2 regions of the Paenibacillus sp. FSL R7-0026 genome follow, and region 1 is predicted to be linked to the other one. Evidence: riboswitches for the same ligand, from Rfam matches in the RefSeq annotation. Region 1 holds a riboswitch; the other holds the start of a gene.
What was found. A riboswitch is a leader RNA that binds a small molecule or an ion and turns the genes downstream of it on or off. The one in region 1 is predicted to bind ZMP and ZTP.

Region 1 (10,408 bases):
TTCTCAAGTCCGTAAACACGAGCGATACCATCACCAACCTCGATTACCGTTCCGACTTCGACTACATCGATATCGGTCTTGTATTGTTCGATTTGGCTCTTAATTAATGTACTGATTTCTTCTGGTTTGATACTCAAGTGTCCTCACCCCAATCTACTGTACTCGTCTGTTAAAAGACTGCTCAAGACGTTCGAGCTTGCCAGCCAAGCTGCCGTCATAGATCGTATCGCCAATGGCGACTTTCAATCCGCCCAGCAGAGTCGGATCAACAATGTTCTCGATACGAATCTTTTTATTCACACGGCCACCGAATTCACGGGCTACCGCTTCTTTTTCTTCATCATTTAACGCATAAGTCGAATAGACACGTGCATCTGCGATGCCCAGCGACTCACCTTGGATCTTCCGATAATCATTCAGCAAGTCTCCCAGCAATTCAACGCGACCGCGCTCAATCAACAACAAGACTGTACGAAGGACTGAATCGGATACCTTGCCATCAAGACTTGAGTGAATTACGTTCTGCTTGGCTTCATCAGAAATATTAGGGGATACGATAAATTTCTCGATATCTGCATCTCCGGTCAATGCACTGACTACTGCAACCAGTTCCTGTTCAACCTCAAGCACCTGCTGTTGCTGAAGAGCAACTTCGAACAATGCTTTCGCATAACGCTTGGCAACAATCGTATCGCGGCTCATTGTCGGCCTCCTACCTCATTGAGGTATTGGTTCACAAGCTCTTCTTGTGCAGGACCGTTCTCAACTTCTTTTTTGATCAACTTGGATGCAATCTGAACGGAAGCTGTACCCAGTTCGCTGCGAAGTGCTGCGACTGCTTTGTTCTTCTCGCTCTCGATTTCGCGTACTGCATCGTCTTTCAGACGATTAGCTTCAGCTTTTGCATCAGCCAAAATCGATTCAGCTTGTTTGCCACCTGTTTGTTTGGACTGTTCAATGATGTCGTAAGCATCTTGACGTGCTTGCTCAAGAGCTTGTTTTTGTTCCTCCACATAGGCAATGGCCTGTTCCCGAGTCTGTGCAGCCTCATTCATCTGCGTCATCACGAGTTCACGACGTTTTTCCATAATGGAGAACAAAGGCCCGAAGGCATAACGGCTAAGCAGCCAATATAAAATTGCAAATGCAACAATCGCAAGAAGCGTATTTTCCCATATGAAACTCAATCTGTTCACTCCTTCCTGGAGGTATCCTTGAAACGTCATCCGTTAGAACGGACATTACCTAAAAAGAAGGCGCGGATGGCTATGGCCTTCCCCGCCAAACCTTTAAAATTTAATTAAGCCATACCATAGAACATGAACGCGAGTACCACACCGATGATCGGCAATACCTCGATCAAACCTACACCGATAAACATTGTTGTTTGAAGAGTGGATTTTGCTTCCGGTTGACGGGCAATACCTTCCACCGTTTTGCTGATTACCATACCGTTACCAATACCTGCGCCAAACGCGCCCAGTCCTGCAACAATTGCTGCTGCGATTAATGCCATTGCTCCCATTTGTATATCCTCCTTAAAATGATAAATCGAATTTTTTATTGTTCAGCCTGGTGAAGAAATCTTCGTAGGGCTTGAAACTTAATGCTCGTCGTGCGTCTCGATGCTCTGTGAAATGTACACCATCATCAAGATAACAAACACAAATGCCTGGATCGCGCCGATAAAGATACTAAAGCCTTGCCACACCATAAGTAGCGGAATCGCTGCAATAGCACCAAACACTTTAAATGTGGTCAGTTTCAGGATCGTTGCGATCAGTACCTCACCCGCGAAGATATTCGCGAATAGACGCATACCGTGTGTCAACAGCTTGGATGCCGTCTCAATCAAGTTGATTGGCAAGAACAAGGCGAATGGCTTCAGGTAATGCTGGAGATATCCTTTTGTGTTGCGGAACAATCCCAGTCCATGAGATACAAGGAACGCTACAAGAGCTAGTCCCATCGTTACAGACAAGTCGGCTGTTGGTGATTTCCACCAGGCCAGTTCAACGTGTGGGTGTGCTTCAGGATCCTTGGCATGCGCTTTTTCAAACGCCTCCACCGCTGTAACAATCGGCTTACCGAATACCTGTGCCTGATTAACATCTGTTACCTCAGATACAGCCACGAGCGGAAGGCCGAGCATGTTCCCTACAAAAATGAACATAATCATGGAAAGAGCGAGAGAGATAAAATGTTTACCTTTCTTCATATCCATTGTGCTGGAAATCAGATTGCGGACGAATTCTACTGCCCACTCCATAAAATTTTGCAGCTTGCCGGGATTTTCAACGGATAATCTCCGTGTTGCCAGTACAGCAAAAATAAAAACAATTGCACCTGTAACTACCAGCATCAACAGAACCGATAGATCCAGTCGAAATCCGCCAAGCATAATAATTGGAGCTTCATGCATATTTTTCTCACCCCTTTCTCGACTTGAAAGCTGCAGCCCTTAACATCATTCTGCTCTGCGGGAATAGACAATCCCTATAATCAATAAGGAATATTGTGCAATGACGAGACCGCCTGCAACCGCATATGTATTGAAGTACTGCGGAAAGCGCATCGATATGAATATACCGAGCACAGCGAATGCCGCTCTTGTCAAAAATCCCAAGTTGACACGCTTCAAGTTACCTTCTGCCGCATCATCAGACATTTTCCTTACTTTGTAGCCCAGGTAAAATGCATTGATCCAGCTAACTCCTGTACCCAGGGCCAGTCCCAAAGCAATTGTCTCCACACGTGGCATAAAGGCCGCTGCGAGAAAACAAATCATAAGAAAGTACATGACGAAAACAGTCATCGATCTGCGGTATCTGGTTAGTTCACTCATCACTTTCCCCCATGATTTTTTTCGCGATAAAGTAGATGCTTACACCGCCTGCCGCAAGAAAAAAGAGAACGCTTACGGCGATCCATATTCCGTTACCTCCGATGGTCTTGTCCAACCAGGAGCCAGCGTAATATCCGGCAACAGCGAGAATGGCAATCTCGATCCCAAAAGCTGTCACGAGTCCCATCGCTTTCCATACATTATCGTCATGGTTACGGGATGAATTTGGTTTGTTCGAATCGGCCATTTTCCACGCCACCCTTGCAATCCCAGTTAATTTTACTGAATGATGAGAGCCTTTGTCAATTGAATGATTTTAGCGTTTTAAAGGGGAAAACGACGGGAATACAGACCCTCAAAGCCCATAAACCCGCGTAAACCGTACAGTTTAACTGTATGCTTGCCCTTTATAAATCCGTCAGAAAAAATGTATTATTTTTTGAATTTTCTGTGAAATGATTCCGGACGCTCACTATTTACACCAAAATGGTGCAAAATCGCATTGACAATTCTTTCCGAAGCATGTCCATCACCGTATGGATTGGCAGCCTGACTCATGCTTTCATACAGGGTCTTGTCTGTAAGCAGAGCTTTGGTCCGTTCATACACAAGTTCCTCTTCGGTACCTACCAATTCCAGCGTTCCGGCTTCAATACCTTCCGGGCGTTCTGTTGTATCGCGCAATACGAGCACAGGCACACCAAACGAAGGAGCTTCTTCCTGCAAACCGCCTGAATCGGTCAAAATCAAGTGAGTGTGCGGGTAAAAGTTATGCAAATCCACCACGTCTAGTGGATCAATTAATTGAATACGGGGATGATTCCCCAAAATCGCGTGAGCCGGCTCCTTCACAGCAGGACTTGGATGCACCGGGTACACGATGGCAATATCTTCGAATTCGTCGGCAATCCGTTTGACGGCCTGGAAAATGTTGCGGTGAGGCTCGCCCTGAGATTCACGGCGATGAGCTGTCATCAGCACAAGGCGTTTGCCTTGGGCCCAATCAAGTACCGGGTGTGTGTAGTCCTCCCGTACAGTATATTGAAACACATCTGTTACCGTGTTGCCTGTGACGTACGTACTAGACTCCGATTTATTTTCTTTGGCAAGATTGGAAGAAGACCAATCCGTAGGCGCAAAGTGTAGATCAGCCAGTACTCCCGTCAGCTGACGGTTCATCTCTTCCGGATATGGAGACAGCTTGTTCCACGTCCGCAGCCCCGCTTCTACATGTCCTACCTGAATCTGTTGCAGGAATGCTGCGTAGCTCGCTACAAAGGTAGTTAATGTATCCCCGTGAACCAGTACAATATCCGGCTTAGCTTCGGCTAACACTGGCTCCAGACCGCCAAGCACACGAATTGTAATTTCATTCAATGTCTGACGGTCTTTCATTACATCCAGATCATAATCGGGATGAATGTCGAAAACTTCAAGTACCTGATCCAACATCTGGCGATGCTGCGCAGTTACGCAAACAATAGATTCAATAGACTCAGGGTGTTTCTGCAATTCCAAAATAAGCGGAGCCATCTTGATGGCTTCCGGACGCACCCCGAAGATCGTCATGACTTTAATTTTGTTGGACATTCGAGCAAAGCCCCTTTTCTACTCCGCATGCAATATGCTTATTTAGTGCCGTATAGACGGTCTCCTGCATCTCCAAGTCCTGGAACGATATAACCATGATCATCCAGACGGTCGTCCAATGCTGCTACATAGATGTCCACATCGGGATGTGCATCTTGCACAGCTTTTACGCCTTCCGGTGCTGCCACCAGGTTCATCATTTTGATTTGGGTACAGCCACGTTTTTTGAGCACGTCAATAGCTGCAATTGCCGAACCACCCGTTGCCAGCATCGGATCAATTACAATCAATTGACGCTCTGTTACGTCTGTAGGCAGTTTGGTGTAGTATTCTACCGGTTGCAGTGTTTCCGGGTCACGGAACAGACCAACATGTCCAACTTTTGCCGCTGGCAGCAATTTCACAACGCCATCCAGCATTCCGAGTCCTGCGCGCAGAATCGGCACCAGTCCGAGCATACGTCCAGAGATAACTTTACCTTGTGTTGCAGCTACAGGTGTCTGTACATCAATCGTTTCCAGTTCAACATCTCTTGTAATCTCATAAGCCATCAACGTTGCTACTTCATCCACCAATTCACGAAAATCTTTCGTATTCGTACGCATGTCGCGTATAAACGTCAGTTTGTGTTGAATCAAAGGGTGATCACATATTACTAATTTTCCCATCTAATTTGTCCCTCCGGTAAGTTCTTCATGTTCAGCATTTCCAAATATACCTAGCCACCATTCATGGGCTCGATAAATCCTGTATATTATATCATCACCAACAACGAATTACACCATCAAAGGGCACCCAATCATTACAGATTACCGAATCCTATAAAAAACAGGACCGGAAAATGATCCATCCGGTCCTGTTTTGCTCATGCTGTTATGTCGTTGAGAAAATGAAAATGATGAATACAATGGCACTCCGCCTACAGAATGATCCTTCGATCGCTGTTATCCCCAGATTTTTTTATTCTCCTTTTAACAAGGGAAAAATCCGGGGATAAAGGCGAACGCTTCGCTTCTACCGTCTCATTCTGTCTGCTTCGTTCTTTTGTATCCCATTTTAAGAACATCTCAAATACAAACAGCATGAGCAAAGTTTTTAGTATTTAAGGTCGGTATAGAGAGGGAATTGGTCTGTCAGTGCAGTCACTTCTGCACGAGCTTCTTCCAGCTTCGCCGTATCTTTTGGATTTTTCAGTGTTTTGGCAATGATCTTACCGATCGCTACCATCGCTTCTTCGTTCATGCCACGGGAAGTTGCAGCAGGTGTACCAATTCGAATACCACTCGTTACAAACGGGCTTGTTGGGTCGAATGGAATTGCATTTTTGTTCACGGTAATACCGATGGAATCAAGCACATGCTCAGCTTCCTTACCTGTGATGTTCACGCTGCGTGTGTCGATCAGCATCAAGTGGTTATCTGTACCACCGGATACGATGTTCAATCCTTCAGCGATCAGTGTTTCAGCCAGAACCTGTGCGTTTTTCACAACGTTCTGTGCATATGTTTTAAATGAAGGTTGCAAAGCTTCTCCGAATGCTACTGCTTTGGAAGCGATCACGTGCATCAGAGGTCCACCTTGGGAACCAGGGAATACGGCTTTATCAATCGCTGCTGCCCACGCTTTGCGGCACAGAATCATACCACCACGAGGTCCACGCAGCGTTTTGTGTGTAGTTGTTGTTACGAAATGCGCATGTGGAACCGGGTTTGGATGCAAACCAGCAGCAACCAGTCCTGCGATGTGAGCCATGTCCACCATGAACAAAGCGCCTACATCATTGGCGATGGAAGCCAGCTTTTCAAAATCAATGGTACGCGGATATGCACTTGCACCTGCAACGATCAGACGAGGGCGGTGTTTGAAAGCCGCTTTGCGTACTTCATCATAATCAATCAGGAATGTATCTTCCTGTACGCCGTATGCTACAAAGTTGTACAGCAAGCCAGATGCGTTAACCGGGCTACCGTGTGTGAGGTGTCCACCATGGGCAAGGTTCATACCGAGTACAGTATCACCAGGTTTCAACGCTGCAAGATAAACTGCCATGTTCGCTTGTGCACCGGAGTGAGGTTGAACATTCACGTGTTCTGCTCCGAACAATTCTTTTGCACGATCACGCGCGATGTCTTCAACGATGTCCACATGCTCACAACCGCCATAGTAACGTTTACCTGGATATCCTTCAGCGTACTTGTTGGTCAGAACAGATCCCATTGCTTCGATTACTGCTTCACTTACGATGTTCTCGGATGCAATCAGTTCGATGTTGTTCTGTTGACGTTTCAGTTCAAGATTCATCGCTTCCAGTACTGCCGGGTCATTCTTGCGCAATTGTTCCATGATTAAATTCCTCCCAAGTATAGTGAAGTAGGTTGAATATGTTAGTCACAAAATGTCGAATCTGGTTGTTCTTCCATACGATACACCGCGCGTTCGCCGCCAATCAACTTCGGACGAGTCAACGCTGTGGTCACACGTGCATCTCCAACATAACGGAGCTCTGTACGAAAAGGTACGGCTACATGCCGGAGATGCATTCCAATCATCGTCTCCCCAATGTCCAGTCCCGCATGTGCCTGCACATGTTCAGCCAGGCATGGATCGGTCAGCGAACGATATGCTGCGGATGCCATTGAACCTCCGGCCTTGGGCACGGGTACTGCACCAACCTCGGTCAATCCAAGTCGAGTAAGCACAGAACGTTCCATTACCAGCGCACGGTTCAGATGCTCACAACATTGGAATACCGTGTCAAAACCGAACTCTTCCTGCACCTCGCGTATACCCGCAAGAAGCTGCTGCGCCACTTCAATAGCACCACTCGTACCAATCCGAGCGCCTGCGACTTCACTTGTGCTTGTACCGATCACAACGATCTGTCCAGGCCCAAGCTGTCCGGCAAGCGCCAGTTCATGCAGAATAGACGCGGTCTGTTCCTGCAATCCGGGTTGTTCCGAATCTAACTCTATAGTCATCCTATCATCGCCTCCCGATAAAATCATGCCCGCTGTCTCTTGGTTGTCCTTCGTATTCTTGCACGGCATCTCAGGTACTATTATAGCGAATAATCAGATGAAAGACGAAAAAAAGAGCAGTCTGCGGGTAACGCAGAATTGCTCTTTTGCCCAGGCGACCGGCCGTTTGTTCCGGTGCTCCATCGTGGTTATGCCCACTTCGTCGCCAGTTACACCGGATCCCTGTTTTCCCCTTCATCATAAAACAACCCGCGGCTAAAATCAACGGTTAATTTACATCACGTGTCCTATTTCTATAACCTGCCCCGCAGGATCAGAATTATCCCAGCTTATCCAAAAGCCGGTCCAATGCCGTCCGAATCTCAGCTGCAGCTATATTGTAATCATCTCGACTTCCCCCAAACGGATCGGAGATGTCGAAACTTGGAATTCGTTGTCTAATCTCAATGGCTCGCTCACGCTCCGATGCCAGGATCTCTTGCCCAAGGGCACGTTTCATCTCAAGCGTTGCAAACAGGCTGTCCAATTCCTGAACATCACTTAATACCTGTTCATCATCCTCCACATATTCTTTCAATGTATAGGTTTTGTGGACTGAATCGGGAAAAACCTGCATGACATGCTGCTTATGACTCCGTGTTAATGTAAGAACCAGATCGGCCCAACCTACCAAGTTAGAGCTAAGCTGTGTGGAATGAGGTGGACCTTCAACGTTATGATCTCTCAAAACCGCTTCAGCATGTCGGGAGATCGGCATACCCGACGTTGCTGCCACACCTGCGGAGCGAACCTCCACCTGAATGCCGCGCTCCGATGCCAGTTTTCGCAAAAGCCCCTCTGCCATGGGGCTGCGGCACGTATTTCCTGTACATACGAATAAAATATGTTTCATTGTGTTAGCCTCCCCATTTTACATATGATGCGAATGATATGATATCTCAAGTTTTATTCTAAAATATAAACAAAAGTCCAAACGCAAGCAAGATTGCGCCACCAATAGCTTCGCCGTAATCCCCGAGATTCTGACTCACCCGACGGCCTAATAGCAGACCCATAACCGACATCACCCCGCCACAAACACCGAAAGCAAGTACAGTTAAGATCAGATCACTGCTAAACATCCCTAAGGAAACGCCAACGGAGAATGAATCCACACTTACGCTGAGGGAGAACAAAACAACGCCGAGCAGGGAACGGTGGTCCACCAGCTTTGTGTCGCCTTCACGGAATGCATTCAGAACCATATGAGCACCCAGCAAAACAAGCAATCCACCTGCCGCATACGTCGTAATGTCACCAAGCAGGGAGCTGACGTATTTGCCCATATACATGCCGATGAGCGGCATGATGATATGAAATAGCGCCGTTACAATACTGATTCGCAATACATCCCGCAGCCGAATGCCCTTCATGCCAATTCCGATCCCGAGTGAGAACGCATCGAGGCCAAGCGCAATAGCCATGATCAAAATGGTTACCAACTGCCCTACATGGGCAGACACATCCCACATCCCCATACCCCCAAGTCACGTAAAGGTTCTTGTACACGATATGCGGACAAGGACCTAAACATGACCGATGAAAGGCAAACGGCGACAGATCTATGGTCAGATGCTGGCTTTATAGAATCTTGATTTTGTTTTGGAAAAAGAGTGATTACTCTCCTGACTGTATGATCAGGAGAGGTTATAAGGGGCGCTGGTTGCCAACTTGTATGAGTTGGTTCCCTGCAGCCTTGAGCAGCCGATTCATGACGGCTGCTCCTAGCCCTTCGCGTGAGCAGGCTTCAGCCACAATATATGTGGCGCCTTGCTCATCGCAACTGCGCAGCGCGGCGTATAGCCGGCGCGCTGCTTCTTCCAGCTCGCTGGCGTCGCCCAGCGAGAACACGGCATCGGCGCGGTACTGCTCCGCGTGCTCGGCGAACGCCAGCACCGCGGTGCGCTCTCCGCGCTGCGCCGCCTCTGCGAGGGCGGCGCTGATCCAGGCCGCCACCGCTGCGGGCGGCCCTTCCACCACGCACAGCGCCCCTGCGGGTGCGTAGTGCGTGTACTTCATGCCCGGCGAGCGCGGCGCCGGGCTGCCCACGCCATCGCCCCCCTCCGCGAGTAGCGCGGGGTCCGTGGCGACACGGGCGGCAACGGCGGACAGTTGTTCCGCCGTAATGCCGCCAGGGCGCAGGATGGTGACGGTACCGTCGTCACCGACCTGCACAACCGTGGACTCGACGCCCACCCCGGTGGGGCCGCCGTCCACGATGCCGCCGATGCGGCCATCCAGATCCTCGCGCACATGGGCTGCGAGTGTCGGGCTTGGCCGCCCGGAGCGGTTGGCGCTTGGCGCGGCCACAGGGCATGCCGCCGCCGCGATCAACTGCAAGGCCACCGGGTGGTCCGGCATGCGCACGGCCACCGTGTCCAGACCGGCGGTGACACGCGGGGACACCGCCCCCGGCCTAACCGGCAGCACCAGCGTCAGTGGTCCCGGCCAGAAGGCCGCCATCAGCGCTTCCGCCGTATCGTTCACTTCCGTGACCAGAGTATCCAACTGGTCACGGTGCGCGATATGCACAATCAGTGGATTGTCGGAAGGTCGGCCTTTGGCGACAAATACAGCCTCCACGGCTGCTGTGCTACGCGCATCGGCACCCAAGCCATAGACCGTCTCGGTCGGAAAGGCCACCGTCTGACCTTGACGAATGCAGGCTGCGGCAGCCTGCAAGTCGGCGAGCGCCTGTTGATCGGCGCTCCCCTTTTTCACATCCAATAATTCAATATTACCCATTCCGTGATCATTTTCAGCGCTCACCAAGACGCGTACATCCCACATCTCGGTGACCAGCTCTCCCCGAGCTTTCATATCACGTTCTTCTCTACCATCCCTCATCTCAGAGGTGCGTTGCAATGGTTCATTTTCTCTGCTCATATATCATCATTCCTAAAATTCAAGTAGGTTAGTTCATATCCATATTCAATATAAGTAATTATAACATACC
Region 2 (10,408 bases), 4.6 Mb from region 1:
GATTGATGGTAGGCTTGCTGTTAGAGAACGCAAGTATATTTGGCAGGCCGTAAGGAGATGAAGCCGAGTGAACACAGAATTTTCAGAACAGAAATATGGTGAAACGGGTGTCAAAACCAGCTTCGAGCAGATGGAGAACGGGGAACAGAAATATAAAATGATATCAGAAGATGGCAGTTATTATTGCAGAACCGTTGCTTCATCCCAGGGAGCTTGGCAAAACAGTCATGTACATGTCAATATAACAGAGTTTTATGTGGTGCAAACCGGATGGATTGCTTATGCCAGTTATGGAGATAATCATATGCTTTCCATCCGAGTGATGCGTGAAGGAGAGCACATCGTTGTCCAGCCGGGAGTCCACCATAATATATACATGTCTGCACATAGCGCGATACATACCATCAAGCATGGATTGAATACATCCAGTGATTGGACGGCATCACCTGAGTTGGATAGGTTAACTCAATCCTTAACAGAGAAGGAGCTGCTTCAGAAGTATGACTAACCAGACGGGAGGATCAGACAGATGCGTAAAAGTACAATATTTTGGATTACGGGAATAACGATAATCCTCTTGGTGACTCTGCTCATATACAGCTATGTTATTCCAAGTGTGAGTGCTCAGGATGTTGTGATGGCAGGCACAATCAGGCAGATTGATACGGATGTAGTTGAGGTAGAGTTAGAGATAACGCGAAAAAGAGAAGACAAGGATCAACATATGGTGTATCCCGTTGTTCCGGGATGGGAAGGGGTGACATTCGCTGAAGAACAAGATGATGCGTGGTACATGCCTTCGTCTGTTGGCAGCTCCTATCTTGATCAAGTCATTCTGGAAAAGTATCTGAAGGCACAGGGGAAAACCATGAAATCAGCTGATAATCTGATAGGATTTGCGATACCTGATGAGATAGGGAGCTACAAGTTACGGTTAACGCTCAGATCTTTGGATGGAACGACTCAGCCGCTTGAGAATCCCATGGTGTATTATGTTCACAACGAGCATTTGTTAGGGAAGGATCTGAGTTGGGTTACGGGTGAGAATCTGGAGATCAATAAGGAGTAATCAGAATGATGAATGTATATGAATTGAATGAAATCACCGTACGTTTCTTGGACACAGAAGATGAACAACATCTGGTGAAGTGGCTGTCAGACCCGGAAGTTCTTCAATACTATGAAGGGCGTGATCGGCCGAATGACCTGGAACAGGTGAGAGAACATTTTTACAATCAGAAAGATGATGCTACCCGCTGTATCGTTGAGTACGGAGGACATCCGATTGGATACATTCAGTTCTATGAGCTTGAGGAAGAAGAGCGAACGGAGTATGGTTATGGAGACACGGATGAGATCATCTATGGAACGGATCAGTTTATTGGTGAGGTAAACTACTGGAATAAAGGCATTGGTACACAGTTGATGCAATCCATGCTTGCTTATTTGATTAATGAAAAACAAGCTCATAAAGTGGTTATGGACCCTCAATCCTGGAACTTGCGAGCGATATCCTGTTATGAGAAATGTGGTTTCCAGAAGATTAAGCTGTTGGAGAAACATGAGCAGCATGAAGGACAGATGCGAGACTGTTGGCTTATGGAATATACCCTGTAGATCCTGTTTAAAGTTATTTTAAATCATACAAACAAGGAGGAATAATGGATGGATGAAAGATTTCCGATAGGACCATTTGTACACACGGGTGAAGTTACTTTGGCACAACGGGAGAAGTGGATTCAGGACATTGCTGAGTTGCCTGAACGTGCACGAGAAGCGGTAAAGGGATTGAGTGAAGAGCAATTAAGTCTACCGTATCGAGAAGGTGGATGGATGCTCAAACAGGTCATTCACCACATGGCAGACAGCCATATGAACAGTATGATTCGTTTCAAGTTGGCCCTGACAGAGGATACACCAACGATTCGGCCTTATTATGAAGAGCGCTGGGCTGAATTGAGTGATTCAAGAGACCTGGATGTTGAATTCTCGCTTCAGATTCTGGATGCCCTCCATCGTCGTTGGGTGTTTCTGTTAAACGCTTTGACAGATGCAGATTATGCCAAACAATTTTATCATCCCTCATCGGAAGAAACGACAAGACTGGATTATAATCTGGGCATGTATGCTTGGCATGGCAAACACCATGTTGCTCACATCACATCGCTTCGGGATAGACAGGGAATATAGTTAGAAAAAATATCTTGTTGAGGAGAAATTATCAATGAGTGTACATATCAGACTATTAAATGAGAGCGATCCTGTAATCATATCAAAGGCGTTTCAGGAGCAGGGTTGGGGGAGATTTGCTGAACAGTATCTTCATTACTTGGCTGAACAACGGAATGGGGAACGCGTAACGTTGGTAGCCGAGTTGAATGGAGAATTTGCGGGATACGTGAATGTATTGTGGTATTCCGGCTACCCGTCTTTTAGGGAACAAGCCATTCCCGAAATTAACGATTTTAATGTGCTGATGAAGTTCCAGCGCCAAGGTATTGGTTCACGGTTGATGGACCGAGCAGAGGAAGTTATTCTGGAACGAACGGATGTAGCAGGCATTGGTGTTGGTGTGTTTTCCGATTATGGCAAAGCGCAAGTTCTATATGCCCATCGCGGGTACATACCAGACGGTCACGGTGTACACAAACATGATCATTACATTCAGCCGGGTGAAGAAACAATTATGGACGACGATGTTGTACTTTATCTTACGAAGAAGTTAAAAGCCACGCAATAATTTCATAATATATACAATGATGAAAGATGTCATGTATACTAGTTGTAAATATCTGTTATGTGTGACTGGCGTAAACGTCGAGTGAACCACGAGGAAGCACATATATTATATGCCGTACGCCTGGGCAAAGTGTTTGATCTTTTGATCAAACACTTTATTTATTATTCAGGGAACGAAAGGACTGGTGGCGGCAATGAAAATGGCGTTTGTTTTATTTGATGGAATGACAAGCATGGATTTAGCTGGATTTTATGAAGCAGTGACTTGGTTAGCGATTCTGAAAGTAAAGGAAAACGTATCATGGACATTCTGCGCAGATAAGGAGGAAATTTCAGATGACCGCGGGCTGAAAATGAAATCCGATGCAGTATTACCTCATCTAGGGGATTTTGATCTAGTATTTTTTCCTGGTGGATTATCAACTAGAACGCTTCGATTTGATGAGGATTTTATGCGATGGGTCCGAACGGCAGAAAATGTCACTTATAAAATATCTATTTGTACCGGGGCTTTACTGTTGGGGGCAGCAGGTTTCCTAAAAGGAAAAAGGGCTACTACCAACTCATCTGCTTATGATTTATTGAATCCTTATTGTGCAGAAGTAATTTCAGCGCGTGTAGTGCGTGATGGTAATACGGTAACGGGTGCGGGGGTTACGGCTTCTATTGACCTGGGACTATACTTGGTCGAAATGTTAACGTCTACGGAGATCGTCCTTCAAGTTCAACAAAAACTAGAGTATCCATATTATGAAGCTGGTAACTTAAAAGATGTCTACATGCACACTAAGGGGTAGGGGATAAAAAGATGACTATTCGCCTTTTTCAAGCGATTGATCAGCCAGTAGTGCTGAAAATGATGACGGATCATGATTTTCAATTCCCTTTGTTTATACGCGAGCAGTATCCTGCGCGCTGGGATTCATTTTTAAAAATGACGGATGAACGTATCAGTGCTTATTATGTCATGGTTGACGAAGCAGATGTTGTCATAGGTCATGCTGGTTATATCTTTCAGCCTACTGTTAACCGATATGAAATCGTTGGCGTTGTTACAAGCAAATCACACCTTCGACAGGGAGTAGCACGTGGACTAATTACAAAAATATGTATAAAAATAGCTGAATTCGGCAGTGGTGATGTCATGCTTTACACACTTGATCATGAAGAAAATGAAGCAGCGCTCCTATTTTATGAACGAATGAATTTTCAAAAAGAAGGTGTTGATATGAATTATTATACCTCGGGGTTTCATAGACTTTCACTTGTTAAAACATTATAAGGGAACTTCAAAAAACTAATTGTACGTGGAAGCATAAAAGTGTACTTCAGTTTAAGTTGCATGTACTTGCAAAGAAAGATGATAAAAAAGCTGTCCTGCATGTTATACTCTATTGGAATTTGAGGAATGATAAGCAGGATGTTAAGAGATTAGATGATCAGAGGAGTGAATGATCCATGTTTAGCAAAGTCGGCCAGATTATGTTGTATGTCAACAATCAGGATGAATCACTGGCATTTTGGACGGAAGTTGCAGGATTCCACATTGTGGATGAAGTAAACCTTGACGAGGGTATGAGATGGATTGAGATTGCGCCTACCCCAAATTCGCAGACGAGCATTATTCTTCATGACAAAGAGTTTGTGGAGCGGATGTCGGCGGGTGTAAATCTGGGCACACCTTCGTTAATGTTCTTCACCGAAAATCTGGATCAGTTATATGCAGACTTGTCTGGTAAACATGTAACGGTTGGAGAGATTGTAGAGATGCCAACCGGGCGTGTCTTCAACTTTGCTGATAATGAAGGGAATTACTTTGCAGTCTTGGAACGGGCGAAGTAAGTTACAACTCAAAACCGCTACGCTTGTAAACGATCGACATTCATGTCGGTCGTTTTTTTGTTGGGAAAAAGCTTATATTTTTAAGTAGAAAAGCACAAGAAAAATAGAGAACTACTGGGTAAAAATGTTATAATAGAGTGTGGCTGATTTAATGAAAATGACGAGGAATGAATAGTCGGAAATGAAGGTTTGGATGGAGCAGTTAAGGAGGAATGTGGTTGTGGAAAAGACGATTAAAAGTGTACAGGACCTATATGATATGCTCGATGCGGACTTCAGATCTGCCAAGCAGTTTTGGGAACCTTTCTATGAGGATCGGAACAGACCAATCCCCTTTTTTCCAAACAAACCGGATGAGAATCTGGTAGCGCATGTGAACGAAGGTGTGCTGAGCGGCGGCAAGGCACTGGAACTGGGGTGTGGCCCGGGCAGAAATGCGTTGTATTTAACCCGCCAAGGATATCAGGTAGATGCTTATGATCTTTCGGAGACAGCTATTGCCTGGGCAAAAGAGAGGGCGGCAGAAGAGAAGCTGGACGTGCATTTTGAATGTCGATCTGTGTTCGAATTGGCACCAGAGCAAGAATATGATCTTGTCTACGACTCGGGTTGTCTGCATCATCTGTTACCACATCAGCGGATTCCCTACATAGAGATGATCCACAGTGCACTCCGACCGGGAGGATACTTTGGAATGACTTGTTTTGCTCCTGGTTTTGGCGATATTGGTGGGCCAGAGATCGTTATGAATGATTGGCAGGTGTATCAAGAGAAGTCGATGCGCGGTGGTCTTGCGTTCACGGAGGAGAAGCTTCGCTACATGCTGGAAGATGGCTTTGAATGTGTAGAGTTCCGTGCAATGAAGGCGATGGAGCAGCATGAACCGTATTTTGGTGTACCTTTTCTCTGGGCCACGTTGTGGAGAAAGAAAAACTCGTAAGAATAGTGAAATAAACATGCATTGAAAATAGAGGAGGAGTGGTATCGAAATGGAAACAGAAACAGGAAGAAGACACTTTATCATTACAGGCACATCCAAAGGGATCGGTTTACAACTTGCAGAGTTATTATTGGCTAAGGGGGATTACGTTTACGGTATTTCACGCGGGGATTCGGATCTGTTGGAATCAGGCGAGGAATGGAGCGGGCGTTACCACCATGTTCAGTATGATCTTGCTGACCTGAATGGGATCGATGATTTGATTACACGCATATTGGACCAAATACCTTCTCAGGAAGCTGAATTCATTGGACTCATTAATAACGCAGCGATGCTAGAGCCTCTAAAACCTATAGATCAATGCAGTGCGGCAGAGATAAGTCAAAGTCTCAACATCAGCCTCGCAGCACCAATGATATTGAGTTCATCTTTTATTCAACAAACAAATCACCTGTCCGCCAGACGTAAAATTGTTAATCTCTCATCGGGTTCGGGAAGTTATCCCGCGCCTTCAATGGCAGTGTACTGTACATCCAAGGCAGGCATGAACATGTTCACCCAATGCGTATCTCTGGAGCAAACGGGCCAACAGAACCCTGTTGAGATTATTGCTTTTGATCCGGGGATGGTTGATACGGAATTGCAGGCTGTTGCACGAGGCAAAAGTGCAGAGGAGTTCGCTCTTGCAGGTATGTTCAATCAAGTATATGAAGCAGGACAATTAAGATCGCCAGGAGACGTAGCGATGCAGTTGATCGAGCGGATGGACGAAAACAGTGATGCAAGCCATGTTATACACACCATTAAGAGCTAATGTGATATATGTATTTCGGATCGTTTTCTTTACGAAGTCAGGATACCTTTTGATATAAGCCCAACTTCCCTGTACACTGGAATCAGCGATCGGAAGAACGATTCGTAACGGTAAAGGTGATCCTGCAACAACAGAGTCTAATTCCCTTTTTCAACCTTAGAAGATCAGAAACGTGGTGAAGTCTCTTGTTTAAAATTATGCTCATTGAAGATGACGAATCATTATTCAGTGAAATCAAGGAACGTTTGTCCCAATGGTCGTATGACGTGTATGGTGTGCAGGACTTTGGCAAGGTATTGCAGGAGTACAGCGTAATTCAGCCGCAACTGGTCATTATTGATATTCAGTTACCCCAATATGACGGGTTCCATTGGTGCCGGATCATTCGTTCGCACTCCAATGTGCCGATTATCTTTTTGTCCTCACGGGATCATCCTGCGGATATGGTTATGTCCATGCATTTGGGTGCAGACGATTTTATCCAGAAGCCTTTTCACTTCGATGTATTGATTGCCAAGATCCAAGCGACTTTGCGGAGGGTGTATAACTATAATACAGAGCATATTGAACTCCGAACCTGGCGTGGTGCTGCTATTGAATATGTGAAAAATACACTGACCTGCGGGGATGAGTCTGTCCTGTTGACCAAAAATGAGATGTTCATTCTTAAAGTGCTGGTCGAGCACAAAAATCAGATTGTTACCCGTGAGGAACTCATCCGGAGCTTGTGGGATCATGAGCATTTCGTGAGTGACAATACGCTGACGGTTAACGTTAATCGGTTACGGAAGAAACTTGAACCCATCGGCTTGGAGCGTTACATTGAAACCAAAGTAGGTCAGGGTTACATGGCAACGGAAGAGGCAGAAGCATGATCGTAAAGTACATACGAGAAAGGGCTAGTTGGTTATGGCTACTAGTAAGCATGCAACTTATTATTTTATTGGTGGCCTACCTGGACTCGTCCATTCCATTCCAATCTGTGGTGTATATCGTAGGACTGAATGTAGTGGTATGCCTTGTTTTTATCTGGGCTAGATATCTGAAAGAGACCCGTTTCTATAAAAGATTGAGCACCTGGGATCATACCTATGATCTGGGAGAACTCGACATCGCCGAAAGTCCATATGAGCAGATTGTACATGAGGCCGTCAGTTCCCAGACACAACGGTATCGTAAGGAGTCGTCACATCATTTTATCGCTTTGGAACAGGAGAAGGACGAGATGTTGTCCTGGATTCATGAGGTGAAGACCCCACTGACTGCGTTGCAACTGATGATCGAGCGCTTGCCAGATGACAAGTTACAAAGCCAAATGACATATGAATGGTTACGAATTCATCAGTTGCTGGATCAGCAGCTTCATCAGAAGCGTATTCCGTTCATGCATAATGATCTGTTCATCGAAGAGACGGAACTTGAACCGATATTGAATAGCGAGATACGAGCACTGAAATCGTGGTGTATTTCCAAAGGCATTGGCTTTGATATGTCTTTAATGGTATCGCGCGTGCTCACAGACAGCAAATGGTTAGGATTCATCCTCCGGCAGTTGTTGAGCAATGCGGTGAAATATAGTGATTCATCGGATATCCTCATTGAAAGTCGGGAACAGGATGGACACATCATACTCATGATTCAGGATCACGGGCGAGGGATTGAGACTCAAGATCTGCCGCGTATATTTGATAAAGGATTTACGTCCACCCGAGGCAGAATGGATGGGGCGGCTACCGGAATGGGGCTGTATCTGGTTCGTCAGGTGGTCCAGACGCTTCATATGAGCATTCATGTAGAGTCTTCTCTTGGTGAGGGCACAACCGTCACACTTACTTTTCCGCGAAAAAACGACATGGTGCATCTTGCAGGCGTGTGACAACAATGTCACATGCTTTTTGGTTTTGTTCGGTGAATCACACGATAACACTGCACATTCCGCCTATGATATAGACATGAGCATTTTGCAGAAGATCTAAGAGGAGTGAGTGGGATATGTGGATACTGGAAGCCAAAAAAATTCATAAAGTCTATGGGAATAAACTGAATAAACAGGAAGTGCTGAATGGGATTGATCTTGGGGTAAGTAAGGGAGAGTTTGTTGGTATTATGGGGCCTTCGGGTTCGGGTAAAACGACGCTGCTTAATGTACTCTCCTCCATTGATCGGGTGAGCCAGGGCACGATAGATATTGAGGGCAAGGAATTCACTGGAATGAAGGAGAAACAGCTGGCTGAGTTCCGCAAACATCATCTGGGCTTTATTTTTCAGGAATACAATCTGCTGGATACCCTTACGGTGAAGGAAAATGTATTATTACCGCTCTCGATTACGAGCATTCCAAAGCAGGAGGCACACCGGAAGTTTGAACAGATCGCGCGTGAACTGGGAATCTACGAATTGAAAGACAAGTATCCATCTGAGATTTCAGGGGGTCAGAAGCAGCGGACTTCGGCAGCACGAGCATTTGTCCACGAGCCGAGTATCATTTTTGCGGATGAGCCGACAGGAGCGCTGGATTCCAAGTCCGCTTCGGATCTGCTCGGCAAGTTAAGTGATATGAACAGCGCACGAAAGGCGACTATTATTATGGTTACCCATGATCCGGTTGCCGCAAGTTATTGCAGCAGAGTGATTTTTATACGAGACGGTCAGATCTACACCCAGTTGAATAAAGGAGACGAGTCTCGGCAATCGTTCTTCAACGATATTATCAAAACCCAGGGCGTATTGGGTGGTGTACAGCAATGAGCTTGAATTATATTATCTTCCGCAATCTCAGGAAAAATCTAAAGAATTATTATCTCTATGTATTTGCGCTTGTGTTCAGTGTGGCCTTGTATTTTTCCTTTGTAACGTTACAGTATGATCCTTCCATGGATGAGGTAGCTGCTTCAACGAAAGGTGCGGCGGCTATAGGCGCATCTTCGGTACTGTTAATCGTCATTGTCGGCATCTTTTTGCTCTATGCCAATACGATCTTTATCAAGCGGCGCAGCAAAGAAATTGGATTATTTCAATTGATCGGACTGACGAAAGGCAGAATTTTTGGTATTTTGAGTGCGGAGAACAGTATCCTTTATTTTGGCTCCATGGCCATTGGTGTGTTAATTGGGTTTCTTGCGTCCAAGCTGGTATTGATGATATTGTTCAAAATTCTCGGTGTGGACGCGATTACGAAATTGTATTTCTCTCCGATGGCACTGATGCAAACGGTGATTGTCTTTACGATGATATATCTACTCATCATGCTGATGAACTACACTTTTATCAAGAGACAGAGTATTCTCTCGCTCTTTCGGGTGTCGGCCACTACGGAGCAGCAGGTGCAGAAGATGTCTGTCGGACAGATGATTGTTGGCGTCTTGGGTATTGCTCTGATTGTGTATGGATACTTCATGTCTGCACGGCTGTTCAGTGGTGAGGCAATGGATATGCAGCAGTTGATGTATACGATGATCCTGATTCTCTTCTCGGTCATACTGGGGACATACCTGTTCTATAAGGGTTCGGTAAGTTTTATTTTTAATCTGATTCGCAAAAGCAAAAACGGCTACCTATCCATTCATGAGGTGTTATCGTTATCTTCAATCATGTTCCGCATGAAATCTAATGCATTGCTGCTCACGATTATTACAACCGTATCGGCACTTGCTATTGGCATGCTGTCACTCAGTTACATTTCGTATTATTCGGCAGAGGCTCAGGCGAAGGAAAGCTTGCCAGAGGATTTCTCTTTTGCTCAGGTAAATGTAAAAGATCGCTTTGTAGCCGAGTTGAAACACAAACAGATACCATATGAAGAGAAGCACAGAGAGCCTATTTATATTGAAATTGATGCTCACGAAGTGATGGATGAGTCCATGACGGAACAGTACCTGTTCAGTAGTGTGTTGAGTGACAACATGGTAGATAACATTGATTTGCAAGCGGGTGAAGTGGTCTTCATGGGATATGGAAATGCCCTTCAGCAGTTAATTTCCATTCAGGAGAAAGGTCCAATCGTCTTGAGCGGGTTGAAACATACGCTGGCACAACAACTGATCGGAACAACCAAACTTGGAGTTCTTCCCACG

Region 2: another riboswitch for ZMP and ZTP. It lies ahead of MKY44_RS06435 (DJ-1/PfpI family protein); the one in region 1 lies ahead of MKY44_RS26215 (TIGR01440 family protein).

Annotation. Positions count from the first base shown of each region.
Region 1 is NZ_JBBORG010000001.1:5,959,883-5,970,290, forward strand. Features, by position in the region: gene atpA (F0F1 ATP synthase subunit alpha) at 1-137, opposite strand, end outside; gene MKY44_RS26170 (F0F1 ATP synthase subunit delta) at 154-702, opposite strand; gene atpF (F0F1 ATP synthase subunit B) at 699-1,187, opposite strand; gene atpE (F0F1 ATP synthase subunit C) at 1,301-1,525, opposite strand; gene atpB (F0F1 ATP synthase subunit A) at 1,604-2,422, opposite strand; gene MKY44_RS26190 (ATP synthase subunit I) at 2,468-2,845, opposite strand; gene MKY44_RS26195 (AtpZ/AtpI family protein) at 2,838-3,092, opposite strand; gene wecB (non-hydrolyzing UDP-N-acetylglucosamine 2-epimerase) at 3,278-4,435, opposite strand; gene upp (uracil phosphoribosyltransferase) at 4,474-5,103, opposite strand; gene glyA (serine hydroxymethyltransferase) at 5,531-6,778, opposite strand; gene MKY44_RS26215 (TIGR01440 family protein) at 6,820-7,413, opposite strand; ZMP/ZTP riboswitch at 7,555-7,636, opposite strand; gene MKY44_RS26220 (low molecular weight protein arginine phosphatase) at 7,733-8,305, opposite strand; gene MKY44_RS26225 (manganese efflux pump MntP) at 8,364-8,924, opposite strand; gene MKY44_RS26230 (L-threonylcarbamoyladenylate synthase) at 9,100-10,272, opposite strand.
Region 2 is NZ_JBBORG010000001.1:1,409,850-1,420,257, forward strand. Features, by position in the region: gene MKY44_RS06405 (class I SAM-dependent methyltransferase) at 1-61, shown strand, start outside; gene MKY44_RS06410 (cupin domain-containing protein) at 68-508, shown strand; gene MKY44_RS06415 (hypothetical protein) at 530-1,069, shown strand; gene MKY44_RS06420 (GNAT family N-acetyltransferase) at 1,078-1,617, shown strand; gene MKY44_RS06425 (YfiT family bacillithiol transferase) at 1,666-2,190, shown strand; gene MKY44_RS06430 (GNAT family N-acetyltransferase) at 2,225-2,740, shown strand; ZMP/ZTP riboswitch at 2,792-2,873, shown strand; gene MKY44_RS06435 (DJ-1/PfpI family protein) at 2,934-3,536, shown strand; gene MKY44_RS06440 (GNAT family N-acetyltransferase) at 3,548-4,021, shown strand; gene MKY44_RS06445 (VOC family protein) at 4,198-4,581, shown strand; gene MKY44_RS06450 (class I SAM-dependent methyltransferase) at 4,802-5,521, shown strand; gene MKY44_RS06455 (SDR family NAD(P)-dependent oxidoreductase) at 5,571-6,335, shown strand; gene MKY44_RS06460 (response regulator transcription factor) at 6,521-7,210, shown strand; gene MKY44_RS06465 (sensor histidine kinase) at 7,207-8,211, shown strand; gene MKY44_RS06470 (ABC transporter ATP-binding protein) at 8,328-9,083, shown strand; gene MKY44_RS06475 (ABC transporter permease) at 9,080-10,408, shown strand, end outside.